Regions from separate parts of the Psychrobacillus sp. Z16_25 genome, predicted to be linked through region 1. Evidence: predicted binding sites of a transcription regulator. Region 1 holds the regulator's gene; each other region holds the start of a gene.
The links. Region 1 encodes LexA, which represses DNA repair genes until DNA is damaged. Its sites were predicted from a motif close to CGAACATATGTTCG; they were not measured.

Region 1 (4,261 bases):
TATCGTTGCTATCGTATAATACAATTAGCTTGTCTAGTTTCAAGTGTCCTGCAAGAGAAATAGCCTCCGCAGCCACTCCTTCCATTAAATCGCCATCTCCGCATAACGCATACGTATAATGATCTACCACTTCATGGCCTTCCTTGTTATACGTTGCTGCTAGATGTGCCTCAGCCATTGCCATCCCTACAGCCATTCCAATTCCTTGTCCTAATGGACCTGTTGTAGCTTCCACTCCAACCGTATGTCCGAATTCTGGATGTCCAGGTGTTTTGGAATTCCATTGTCTGAAATTCTTGATTTCCTCCATTGGTAGTCCATATCCACCCAAGTGAAGTAAGCTATAAAGAAGCATGGAGCCGTGACCAGCTGATAAAACGAAGCGGTCTCTATTAAACCACTTAGGGTTAGATGGGTTATGGCGCATGTGCTTCGTCCATAGGGTATATGCCATTGGTGCTGCCCCCATTGGTAAGCCAGGGTGACCAGAATTTGCTTTATCAATTGCATCAATAGATAAAGTTCGGATTGTAGTAATTGCTAACAAATCAGATTGTAACGACATTAAATGACATCCTCTCGATCAATTTTTTTCTACAGCTTTAGTTTACCAACTATTTCAGGTTTATCAATGATTTATGCAATGATTCATTAATTCAGAAATTTATCTTTCTTAGCCTTTTTCACTTTCTCAGGCGTAATATCATTGCCTTCTGGATCAATAACCTTCACGCTTTCTATTGTATCACGCATGGTTGCACGAAAAGTCTCTAAATATTCCTTACGAAGCGCACTTTGCTCCTTCGCTTCTTCTATCGAAAGTCCAACCGTTTTGGACTTTTTAGATAGCTGACTGATTCTTGCTAGTTTTTCTTTACTTAACATATCTTTCATCCTTTCCATTATCCCTTATATAAAGGTATGAAAAAAACACACAGAGTGCAAGTTATTACTCTCTGTGTGCTTCTTCATATTCTTTGTATCTCCTATGAACGGTGGCTTTACTAATCGAAAAACCTAGGCCGTTTAAAGTGGAAGCTATTTCTTCGTAAGTCATATTTGCATTTCTCAGGCGAACAATCTCTTCAATAGGGATATCAATTCTATCTCTTCCCTCAGGATTTCCTCTGGTTTTTAGATTTTTCTCCGGTCGATAGCCATTTGATATCGCCTTTTTCATACCACGTTTAATCTTCGCATTATGAATTTTGCGTTGATACTCCTCCACAAGAGCCAGGATTTCTAATAGCATGGAATCCATTTCATTTAAATTAATGACTCCTTTATCTTGCAAGATGTATACAGTGGTATTGGTCTTTTGCAAAAGATGGAGCACGGCCATACGACCATTTCCTCGACCAATTCTTGTTTCGTCTTGAACGAACACTGCCGTAATTTCATGCTCTTTTATATAGCTAAGCATTTCTAAAAGACCTTCTCGTTCCACATCATAGCCACTATGCTGGTCTAGGAATACTTGTTCCACTTGAAAGCCTTTGCTCTCGGCAAAATCTCTTAGCTCTTCTTCTTGTCTAATTAAAGAAGTCTCCTGGGTTGATTTGTCGGTGCTTACACGACAATAGATAACAGATTTCATTGTTCAGAACCCGCAATCTCTGTATTTTTTATAAGAAGGTAATCATCGTAATCTTTTTCACCAGGCACTTTTAGCACCTGTCCAGTTTTAATGTTAGAATCCTGTAGCTGATTTAAGTGAATCACAGTGTCAATCCAGTCAGTTTTCGGCTGATTAGATGCATATTTATTTGCTAGGCTCCAAAGATTGTCACCCTGTTTTATTGTAATAACCTTTTCCTCATCGCCATGAACAGCTTGAGAAAGGCTAAATAAGCTAATGAAAGATAAGCTAAGAACAAAGAAAAGTGCTATAAAATAATTGTTTTTAATCCAAGTAATCATAAAAGTCCCTCCATAAACAGAATGCTTGTTCGGTATGTATGTTATTATCATAATGCGAACATTTGTTTTTGTCAACAACAATTAGAACCTATGTTTGCATTTCGACAATGATACTGGTATACTACTATTAAGAAAATAATATAAGGTTGAATTAATACTTAAAGAGGTGAATTCATTGAAGAAAGCGTCCAAAAGACAGGAAGATATTCTTGCATTTATAAAAGAGGAAGTACGTAAAAAAGGTTATCCACCATCCGTACGTGAAATTGGTGAAGCGGTTGGACTAGCTTCTAGCTCTACTGTGCATGGACATTTAGCTAGACTAGAGAGCAAAGGATTAATTAGAAGAGATCCAACGAAGCCACGTGCTATTGAAATATTAGATGGTCTAGAAGCACCTGTGGAGAGACAAGGAGTTGTTCATGTCCCATTAGTAGGGAAAGTAACTGCTGGTCTACCTATCACCGCTATTGAAAATATTGAAGAATTTTTTCCTCTTCCTGAGACCTTTGGGACATCAGAAGACCACCTATTCATGCTAGAAATTATGGGAGACAGTATGATGGAAGCTGGAATCTTAAATGGAGACTATGTTGTTGTCAAGCAACAGCAATCTGCCAATAATGGAGATATAGTAGTTGCTATGACGGAGGATGACGAAGCTACTGTAAAACGTTTCTTCAAAGAAAAGAGTTATTTCCGTCTTCAGCCTGAAAACTCTTCTATGGATCCAATTATTGTGAATCAGGTTTCTATTTTAGGGAAAGTGGTTGGGGTCTACCGTCATATTCAATGATTTTTATTGACAACTCATGACTAACAAAGTAAGATTCTAAAAGAGCCGATATCACGTCTAAACAAAAAGTGGACATTTTGTTTAGACCGTAAAACCCCCCTTGCTTACGAGCTAAGGGGGGTTTGTTTTTTCTGTATTCTAGGGATAACATTCATCCCTTGTAAAAGAATTTTTGCATCCTCATTGAAATAATGTTCGATATCATCACGTACCCATAACTCAGGATGCGCTTTTATCACTGCTCTTATACCTCGAATATCGAATTTGGAGGAGTATATATTAATCGTATAAAGAATGCTTACTTCGTTTCGAGTTAGTGGTGGCAATCCACTCTCCTTTTGCTGTTTCATCGAATCGTAAAGCTCTCTTGCTGAAGCTACAAGATGGTGTCTTCTTCGATCCAGCTGAAGCATGTAATCCTCCATCATTTTTTTGGTAGCTAGTATGTCTAACTTCTCCATGTTCTCATTTATCTTCTTAATTATTTCTTCTATATTATTCATTTTTCCACTCCTCGAACACGTCTAATAAGCAAATAGTCCATTTAAGAATTCACTATTTATTACTGGTTCAAAGCCTCCATCTAGAACTTTCTTATTAGCTGAAGGACCTGTTAACTATACCCCCCCTTTTTCAACTCTAAACATGCAAAATAAAAATTTTTAATTACCTTTGAAATGGAAGAAGACAAGGTAGAAAAAATCTGACTTTTAGGCAATAAAAGTATTCCTTCCTTCTTGGATCCATTTTTTGGTGAAAGCTATCCTTACTCAAGTCCAAATGGTGACCATGTTTGCAGTTTCTTGCTGGATACAGATAAGGCTTTATTAGACATAATCCGTACCAACCGCTTACTTCTTGAATATAGTAAAAAAAGCTGTGTCTTTCGGGCACCAAAAATGTTCAGAAGGAGAAGTGTAAATGAAAAAATGGTTCATAGTGCTAACGCTGCCCCTTATTTTCGGATTAGCCGGCTGCGGATTGTTCGACAAGTCTGAGGATAAGAAAGAAGAGTCGAAAGAGGAAGTAGTTGTAGAAAAAGAAAAAGAAGCAGTAGAAGAAAAGGTTGAAGAAGAGGAAACAGTTGTCGATGAGGGTACGAACACGGAAGAGGAAACTCAAACAGAAGCTCCAATGGACACTATCCTACAAGATAAGGAGCAAGTGCAGGTTTATGTCGATCAAGTACGTAATGCATATTTACAAATCGCTGAGCTAGGCGGAAGATGGGATGAGATTCGAGAGGCTTCTGCGAATCAAACAATTACGGACTATGATTTTGCTGACCTTATCGCTATAGAAATACTACCTTGGAATATGGTATTAATCGAAGAGCTAGAAGCAATCCTACCACCCAACGAGGAAACAATCCTTTTACATGAAATGCTTATCGATGCAATGAACAAGCAGCATCTTGCGTTTGGTGAGATAAGGGATGCAGTATATACAGGAGATTATACGAAAATCACCAAGGCAAATGAAATTCTTGCTGAGGTCAGAAAAATAGACCGTGAATTCAGCCGTCAAATGGAAGCACTGATAGAA
Region 2 (4,261 bases), on a different contig from region 1:
CATGCATCCGAGGGCGATTGCTGAAAGTGGAGATCCAGCCGTTTGGGTAGGACAGACAATTTCCGAGTCTTATTTTGGACCGAATGCTGTAAATGATTATGCGGGGAAACATACTCAGGAAAAGGTAGAAAGTGAAAACGGAGAGCCTGGTGCATCAATGGCTCTACAGCTTGTTGTCGTTGGTGATGAGCCGTACACGTTACAGGAACAGCAAGAAAACAATCTATTAGCCAATGAATCAAGCGGTGAAGAAAACCAACAAATAGAGCAGGCCTTAACTAGTGTAGAACAGCAAAAAGCCACTAAACCTGAAGGGCAAGATACTGGTAAATTGAAGCTGATTGTTATTGGAATTGCTGTCCTTTCTCTCATTATAGCTATCGTGAAGATTTTCCAAAATAAAAACAAACGAGCACGCAGATAAAGGAAAGAGAAACTTGGCATTCTAAATGGAAAATTACTCATGTTGTATCATAGAAAACAAATGCACAAAACTCATGAGCTGGAGAAATTATCTCCAAGCTCATGAGTTTTGCTCTCTTTTTTTAAAAGAAAGCTCCGGTTAGTTGAATAAGTCACCCGGGTTATTGCCAATTAAAGTTCTTTGCCAGTCAAGATTTCGAATACAATTTTAGAAGATTCACTAGATAAAGTTCCATAATTTGATTGCCCTTCAATTTTAAGTTCAACTCTATGAGACTCTTCATTTATCCATGCGTCGTGGTTATATGAATTCCAAGTAAAACGATAATCTGGGGGGCCAATATCTACTTGAATATTCTCTTGCCAGTCCGCGTTTCCCAAGGCTTCTATTACTTTCTCTATTTCAATACTATCAGTTATTTCATTTACTTTTTCGTAATCCCCATTAACGTTTTTTTGTTTAACAATCATGGGTCTGCCATCCCAAGGAACGCTATAAACTCTGTCTTTCGTTGTATTGGTTTTTTCATCATTACTCAACGTTACTTCTTGGTTACAACCAACTAAAACAAGTCCAATTGCAAGTATTAAAACAAACAATCTTTTCATCAATTTCACCTCAATTATAAGACGTAATGACTGACAAAATAGTAACGGTTTCTTCAGTCATAATATCCAGATTTATTTTAATGCAAGGCTGTTTTCTAAAAGATTGTTGTTCTTATCAAATTTGCATATAATATATTGACTGATTAAATAAAGAAAAATAGAGAAAACAGCATTGCACTGGTCATTGGTGCCATGCTGTTTTTTTATGGGAATCATAACGATTCTTGTTTATATGTAAAGTCTATTGATCCTGCTGTTAGGACCAGATTATCCATTTCCAAAATATGAATGATAAACCATTAAACGTGATATAATTGTTGTGAAAATATACAAATAAATGGGGATGTTTTAGTGGGTAAAACTTATATTAATCAAAGTGCATTATCTGCAAAGTTTACTTTTCCTATTTAGAAGGTGAGTAATTCAAGGGTGCTTGAGATAACCAGCACATAGTAGAGGAGATAGAGTAATGAAATTCTGGAAAAGTCCAATGGGTGTCACACTGATTTTTTTTGCTGTGGTGATCGCATTACAATTTACCGATTATGCGGAGACGATGCTGGAGCTAGCTATTTTCGTTACATTAGCTATGCTAACGTTTTTTATTCATGAAGTGGGTCATGCCTTATTTGGTGTTTTGGCTGGATACCGTTTTCATTATTTAATAGCAGGGCCTTTTCTGATAGAGAAGACTGACAAGATAAAGGTTAGAGCAAACGAAAGCTGGGCAATGTTTGGTGGTGTCGCAAGCTGCGCACCTATTAGTGGAAATATTGATAGGATCATGAAGCAGCATCAATGGTTTGCAGCAGGTGGACCAATTGCTTCTCTCCTTGTTGCCATTATTGGGTTATCTATTGGTTTTATCCTTGATCAATCGTATATAAAGTTTTTGGGAATTTTAAACTTGGCTATCTTTGCAGTGACTATCATTCCGTTCAAAGGAGCCATGAAATCGGATGGACGCGTTCTGTTAGAGCTCAGGAGAGGTGGTAAGGAAGCGGAAGTATTTTTGGGTAGTATATTGCTGCTAAAAGAAATGATGTCTCCAAAGCATCCAGCAGATTGGTCAGCTTCCTTAATTGAACAAACGAAGCTAGCTGCTGTCTCTGAGGATACACTTATGAATAGTTATCTGCTCTTTTATTATTATATCGTAATGGAAAATTATGATTGTGCATCTCGCATGATTGAAGCGTATAAAACCATTCCAATTCGTAAGGATAATAAGATAGCGATGCAATTCATCACCCATATCAGACAGGTAGATTGCTTTCTTCATCAGCCAAATGTAGAAGAAATCAAGGTGTTGCATACATATCTAAGTCCCATTGAACCGGTCAGCTATAAACGCAGTGAATGGATGATTGCTCATTTAACTGGTGATCAGAAGACTGCGGAAGCTAAACGCAAAGAGGTTTATGCAGAAATAGAAAAAGGGAAAAAGCAATTTGGCTTCTTTTATGCTGAAGAAATGCTGACTCATAAAATTTTTAAAGCAGCGAAGGAGCCAGTATTCATTTAATTTTTTCATTCATTCTCCTAAACCTATAAATTCCCAGTTGTATAACGAACGTTTGTTCGTATATAATAAATAAAAAAGATAGGTAATGGAGATGGCTAACATGGAAGAATGGGAACAACTTGATTTATCTAAAATAAAAGATAGAGGATCAAAAAAATGGGTGGCCATGATGTTGCCGGAGCATGTGAAGATGCTTAGGGATTACCAAGAGGAAGTCAAAAAGGAGCCTCGACCAGAGTTAAATGAATTTGACTATGAATTTATTCAAGAGCAGCTAGAGCTAGCAATGAAGCGAAACGTGGAAATTAAGGTGAAACGATGGAGAGAAGGAGAATTTCTCTACAATCGCGGAGTCATTCAGTGGATTGATGTAGCAAAAAGAACGATTGAATTAGAAGACCCTTTCCGGTGCTATAAACTGTCACTGGATGAAATAGTGGACGCAACGATAATGGAATGACTTGTTGTGGGAGCCTGAAGGTGGGAAAAATCGAAAGAGAAGCACTTATGATACAAATCATAGGTGCTTTCTTATTTTTTAAGTGTTAGGTTCTCTGCTGCGTCGGATGCTTTCCGTGGGCACGGGTCGAGCCTGTAGTCTCTCCCTCGTGCTATTTCCACAGGAGTGATCGACGCTGCTCCGAACCAATAGTGTTTTCTACTAAAATTAAAATTTGAGCAATAAATTTCAAAAAGAATATAACATATCAAGAAAAACTGACTAGTGATGCATATACCTTAGTACCAATTATAGAAGTAAAACAGATACTCCTATTGATTACACTCCTGAAGGTCCAATTACAGACGCTGAGTTGGAGAGCGGAATACCGGGATAAGGTCATCGGTAAAAAAGATAGAAGTGTTGAATATCGACGAGTGACTCAAAAAGACCGAAAAGTAGTTACTCAATTTCTATAAAAATACGACGCACTAGAACCAAACTGTGAAGTAGGAAAGTTGAGAGAAGTGGTACAAACACAATAAAAGGGACAACAATTGTCATCCCTAAAAACTCAACTCCAAAATACAGGTGGTTTTACTAGCTGTGCCTTTATTCCAAGCTCATCAGCGGCAGCAAAAATAAATTCTTTTCTGAAGAAATAACTTTTATGGCTAACTATTTTTCCGTTTTCAATTTCTTGTGTTTGTATGTCATGAATTTCAGCACTAGTGTCATTAGAAGTTAATACAATAATAACTGGTTTGCCCCAAAGGATGATTTCACGAGCTGTATGACCAGGCAAACCAAATTTTAAAGAACCTTTCAGCATTTCATCTTTAGAGAATTCCTGGAATCCAAAGAATGCTTCATTTTGTGCTTGTTCACTAAATAACCTTAACATACTATTTAAATTGCCATTATTAAAGGCTTCTAAGTATGCCTGGATGATTACGTTATGACTTTGAGAAACTATCTTAGTTTTTGATTTTGAAAAATCCAAAGACTCTATTTTTCTTCTCGCGCGTTGAACAGAAGAATATACACCACCTGGAGTGCTTTGGACAATCCCAGCTACTTCATCTGCACTAAACTGGAAAATATCCATCAGTAAAAATGCGGCTGTTTGTTTGATGGTCAAATTTGACTCCAACGATATTAGAATTTCTTCCAATAATAGTTGGTCTGAAAAATCAAATTTTGGCTCAGGTACTTCATCTAATGTTCCTATTTCACGTTTGAGTTTTCTACATTGGTCAAGCCAA
Region 3 (4,261 bases), on a different contig from region 1:
TTTGTATATTTTGATGAGGTTTTAACTGGCACAGTGCTTCCATCAATATCCTTTGACTTAATCGCACTAGGAGCTTCTTGCAACAGACTGTTAATAAACTTTGAGATGCTTTCTAAAAAACGTTCGGAAGAGCCTTCGCCATTACCGATTTTTCGTAGATAGTTTTCCCATTTAGCGGTCATGGAAGGACTTGAAAGTAGATTGCCTTCTATTGACTGACAGAGCACCCTTCCCTTATTGGTGATGGATACAATGTTTTTATTTACCTGGATGTAACCATGACGCTTGATTGTTTCGATTATACCGCTTCTTGTAGCCTCCGTTCCTAGGCCTTCTACCTCTTTTAGAATTTCATTTTCTTCTTTATCCTCCACAAGCTTGCCGCAGGTTTTCATCATGGCGATTAACTGTCCCTCTGTGTATGGTTTAGGGGGAACAGTTTTTCCTTCCTTTATTCCGATTTCACCTTCCACATTTTCATGAAGATGTAAAATGGGAAGTTTATCTTCTTCTTTTTTATCGGACTTGCTAGATTGGAATAATTCCTTCCAGCCTAAATCCCGTTCTGTTTTCCCAATCGTGTAAAAGGGTAGCCCATTTACTTCTGTCGTGACCTTTGTTTCCGTATAAAAATAATCTCTGTGAAACATGGCAATAGTTGTACGGACTACTTCCTCATACAAATTTCTTTCTAAAGGAGAAAGCTTGCTTAGGGTAGAAGGGGTAGGGATTTTTTTTGTTGGGATAATAGCATAGTGCTCTTGTACTTTGGAGTTATCCACATATCTTTTTTTAGGGTAGCTAGAGGCAATAGGAAAGGGATGTTGAATTACTTCTTGATACTTTTCTACTTGCCCAGCAATATAAGCGAACTCGTTCGTTGTAATATGACGAGAATCTGTTCTTGGATAGCTCACCAGCTTTTTCTCGTACAGCGATTGCATTGCTTTCAGAACATTGGCAGGACTCGTCTTCCACAAGCGGTTGGCGGTAGCCTGCAAGGTTGAAAGAGAATGTAGCTGTGGGGGTGCTATACGCTTATCCTCGGTTTTTAAGGAAGTGATATCCCCAGGAGAATTAGGTTGTATGTGATGCTTTTGTAATAGCTCCAGGATTATTTCTCTTTTAGGTTCCTTTGCTTTTGCTTTCCCTTTATAGCTTCCATTGCTACTTGTGAATGTTGCTTCCACCTCAAAAAATGGTTCTGATACAAATTGTTCTATTTCAAGCTGTCTCTGATAGATAAGAAAAAGTGTGGGAGATTGTACTCGTCCTATCGGAAATACATCCTTTACGCCCTTTTCTTTTAAGAGTAGTGAGTAGAGGCGAGACGCATTCATACCAACCAACCAATCACTTATTTGTCTTGCTTTCGCCTCTTCATACATTTGTAAATCTTTTTTGTTGTTCATTAGGTTGGCAAAGCCTTTACGTACTTCTTCTACCTCTAATGAGTTAATCCATAGCCTTTTTATATGGTGACCTCGTGTACCGGTTTGATGATAGATACTATAAAAAATATTAGAGCCTTCACGGTCTACATCACATCCATTAATAAGGGTATCTGTTGATTTAAACAGATTTTTTACTATGTTAAATTGCTTGTACTTGCCTTTTGCAACTTGGAATTCATACTTTTCTGGCAAGATTGGAAGGCTAGATAAGGTCCAGCGATTCCATTTAGGATCATAGGCTTTCGGCTCTTTTAACTCCACTAAATGACCAATTCCCCATGTAATATAAGCACCTTCACGAAAAATTTCATTTGGCAAAACTTCTAGGAACCCGTCATGTTTTTTTACTTTGAATGCGTCCGCATAGGCCTTGGCTTGACTAGGTTTTTCAGCTAAAATTACTGGTTTCAATTCATCACCCCATGTATGGATTGCAAATATTATGCTAGGAATTTTCCGAACGTATATTCTTTATTATAGTTTGAATGAAAGGAAGAGAAAAGTAAATTTGTTTTTGAGACATCTAACAAAAAAGACGAGGAACATACCGTAGAATTCACGCATAATGTTACAAAAAGCAGGTTTACTGCTAAGTAGAATGAAGAATACCAAAGGAGATGTCCATTATATCAGAATCAAAAGATACTAATAAAGCGAATTTGGTAAAGATTGCACGAGAACAAGTGAAAGCACAGAGGAAACTGATGAAACAAGTACGAGACTCAATCGAAGGTAAGGGATGCTAAAAAAAGAAGTAGGAAAAAGGGGGTTGTCTGAAAAGTGATCTTGAGAGGGAATCTTTGCGAACACTTCAGGAGCTGTGCAACATAGCAAAAAGGGGCTGTACCATAAGTTGAAAACTTATGAGACAATCCCTTTTCTTTCGTTCCTAATTTTTTGCTCCTGTTATGAGACCTACTAGATAGAGCTACGTATTAGTCTTTTTTATGAGCTACGATAATCAGTTTCCCTTTATCTAGCTCTTTTTCTGCAGCTTCTGCTTCTTGAGTTGTTAAGCCAATTGCAACCATTTTACTTCGAAGCTCATCACCACGAGAAGTAAACATATTTTTCATGGAATTTAAGAAGCCTTGTTCCTTTATGCCGACATCCTTTGTGTCTAAGGCATCGTTGATATCATCTGCTCGCTCTTTAAAGTGAGCAAAAATGTGGATGTGGTCTCTTGAATATCCTTCAGCTTCTAAACGTTCTACCTCTTGTTTAGCCTGTACTGCGTTTTCTACAGTTAATTTTACTGTCATAAAAACCCCTCCATTTTTTATTCTTCACTTTATATTTACCCTTCTTGTACGGTATTTAAACAAAAGGAAAGTAATTGAGTGACCGATTCACGAATGGTTTGATATGATAAAAGAATAAAGAAGGAGGCGATTTGGGATGGATTCTGGAAGGAATAGAATAGATGAATTTAAGCAAGTAATGGGTAATTACCCTACAGGCGTTACAGTAGTTACCACTATGGATCAAAATGGAGAGCCGATAGGACTAACGGTAAATTCTTTTGCCTCCGTTTCTTTAGAGCCCTTACTAATCCTGTGGTCAATTGACAAACGGGGATATTCCTATGATGCTTTTCAAAAGGCTGAACGGTTCGCTGTTAATATCTTGTCTGAAGAACAAGGTGATATTTGCCAGCTATTTTCTAGTAGAGTAGAGAATCGGTTTGACCATTGTACATGGAGTGAGTCTGTGCACTCGTTACCAATACTTAGGGGCAGTCTGGCTGTCCTACAATGCAAGGTATATGAACGAGTAGAAGCGGGAGACCATACTATTATCATTGGTGAAGTAATAGATATTGATAATCAAGCTAAAAATCCTCTGCTATACCATAAGAGAACGATTGGTCCGATTCCTCGTACGTTTTATAATGAAAAATAAAGGTAGCTTAGACTGAAGGAAATTCATTTGTATGTGAATTTTCTTCAGTCTTTTTTACTACATAAAATAGGTATGGCTCTTCCAATTGTATTAAAAAATGAAAAGAGTTGTAAAATTTTGTTTATAGATAATGCGAAAAGGGGTAAGAGGTTAATAAATAGTTAATCTGGTCAGAAAAGGGGCGAGTAGGATGATACTTTCTCTAAAAGAACAAGCATTAGATAGTAAGCAACAGATCATTCAATTCTTTGATGTATTAAAAGCGAATGTGGTACGTGCTAGATCTACTATTACGGCCGTTTTTTTAATAGCCTCCTTTGATAAGCGAGGTGAATTAGAGGATTTGCAAGCATATTTAGCCCAGAAAATTAGAAAGACAGATTTTCTGTTCCAGTTGGAGTCGACTTCTGAATGGTGCCTAATCCTACCGGGAAGTGGAGAAGAAGAGGCGATTGCCTTCATAACTAGATTATTTAAGGGTCTGGAAGATTCTGCAGCAAAAATGTCTAGCTGTGTAATAGAGATAGGAAACAATAAAACGGAACTCGATGAGTTACTTAATACTGGAAAAAGAGTCTTGGCCATTGCAAAAGAGAAAGGCAATTGGACTATCGAGAGAGTGGATATTTTCAAGAAAAAAGAAAGGCAGCTTATTAAGGTCAGCCTTCTAGAGGACGATACCATTTTTCAGCATCTATTAAACTCGTCATTAGAAAAATTGTCTTTTTCGCCCTTTGATTTAGACATTAGAACATTTTCAGATGGGTATGAGTTTCTCCAATCCGGATGGTATCAGTCTAGCCATATACATCTAATTATTATGAATGATATTTTGCCTAAGAAAAATGGCTTGGAAATTTTGCATACCATAAGGGGGCTCCCAAACCATAAAAGGTTCGTCGTAT

Region 2: AC1VU3_RS04350 (YolD-like family protein) is a predicted target of LexA. The motif match lies at 2,603-2,616, and genes of this name have one in related genera.
Region 3: AC1VU3_RS07040 (type IA DNA topoisomerase) is a predicted target of LexA. The motif match lies at 1,912-1,925, and genes of this name have one in related genera.

The regions. Positions count from the first base shown of each region.
Region 1 covers NZ_JBXEOV010000001.1:321,895-326,155, reverse strand. The annotation lists gene tkt (transketolase) at 1-565, opposite strand, end outside; gene AC1VU3_RS01580 (DUF896 domain-containing protein) at 652-885, opposite strand; gene AC1VU3_RS01575 (YneB family resolvase-like protein) at 950-1,597, opposite strand; gene yneA (cell division suppressor protein YneA) at 1,594-1,920, opposite strand; gene lexA (transcriptional repressor LexA) at 2,096-2,716, shown strand; gene AC1VU3_RS01560 (hypothetical protein) at 2,821-3,219, opposite strand; gene AC1VU3_RS01555 (hypothetical protein) at 3,638-4,261, shown strand, end outside.
Region 2 covers NZ_JBXEOV010000002.1:326,484-330,744, reverse strand. The annotation lists gene AC1VU3_RS04365 (hypothetical protein) at 1-424, shown strand, start outside; gene AC1VU3_RS04360 (hypothetical protein) at 595-1,032, opposite strand; gene AC1VU3_RS04355 (M50 family metallopeptidase) at 1,502-2,557, shown strand; gene AC1VU3_RS04350 (YolD-like family protein) at 2,658-3,017, shown strand; gene AC1VU3_RS04345 (sigma-70 family RNA polymerase sigma factor) at 3,571-4,261, opposite strand, start outside.
Region 3 covers NZ_JBXEOV010000004.1:254,783-259,043, reverse strand. The annotation lists gene AC1VU3_RS07040 (type IA DNA topoisomerase) at 1-1,865, opposite strand, end outside; gene AC1VU3_RS07035 (YflT domain-containing protein) at 2,390-2,716, opposite strand; gene AC1VU3_RS07030 (flavin reductase family protein) at 2,853-3,356, shown strand; gene AC1VU3_RS07025 (response regulator transcription factor) at 3,547-4,261, shown strand, end outside.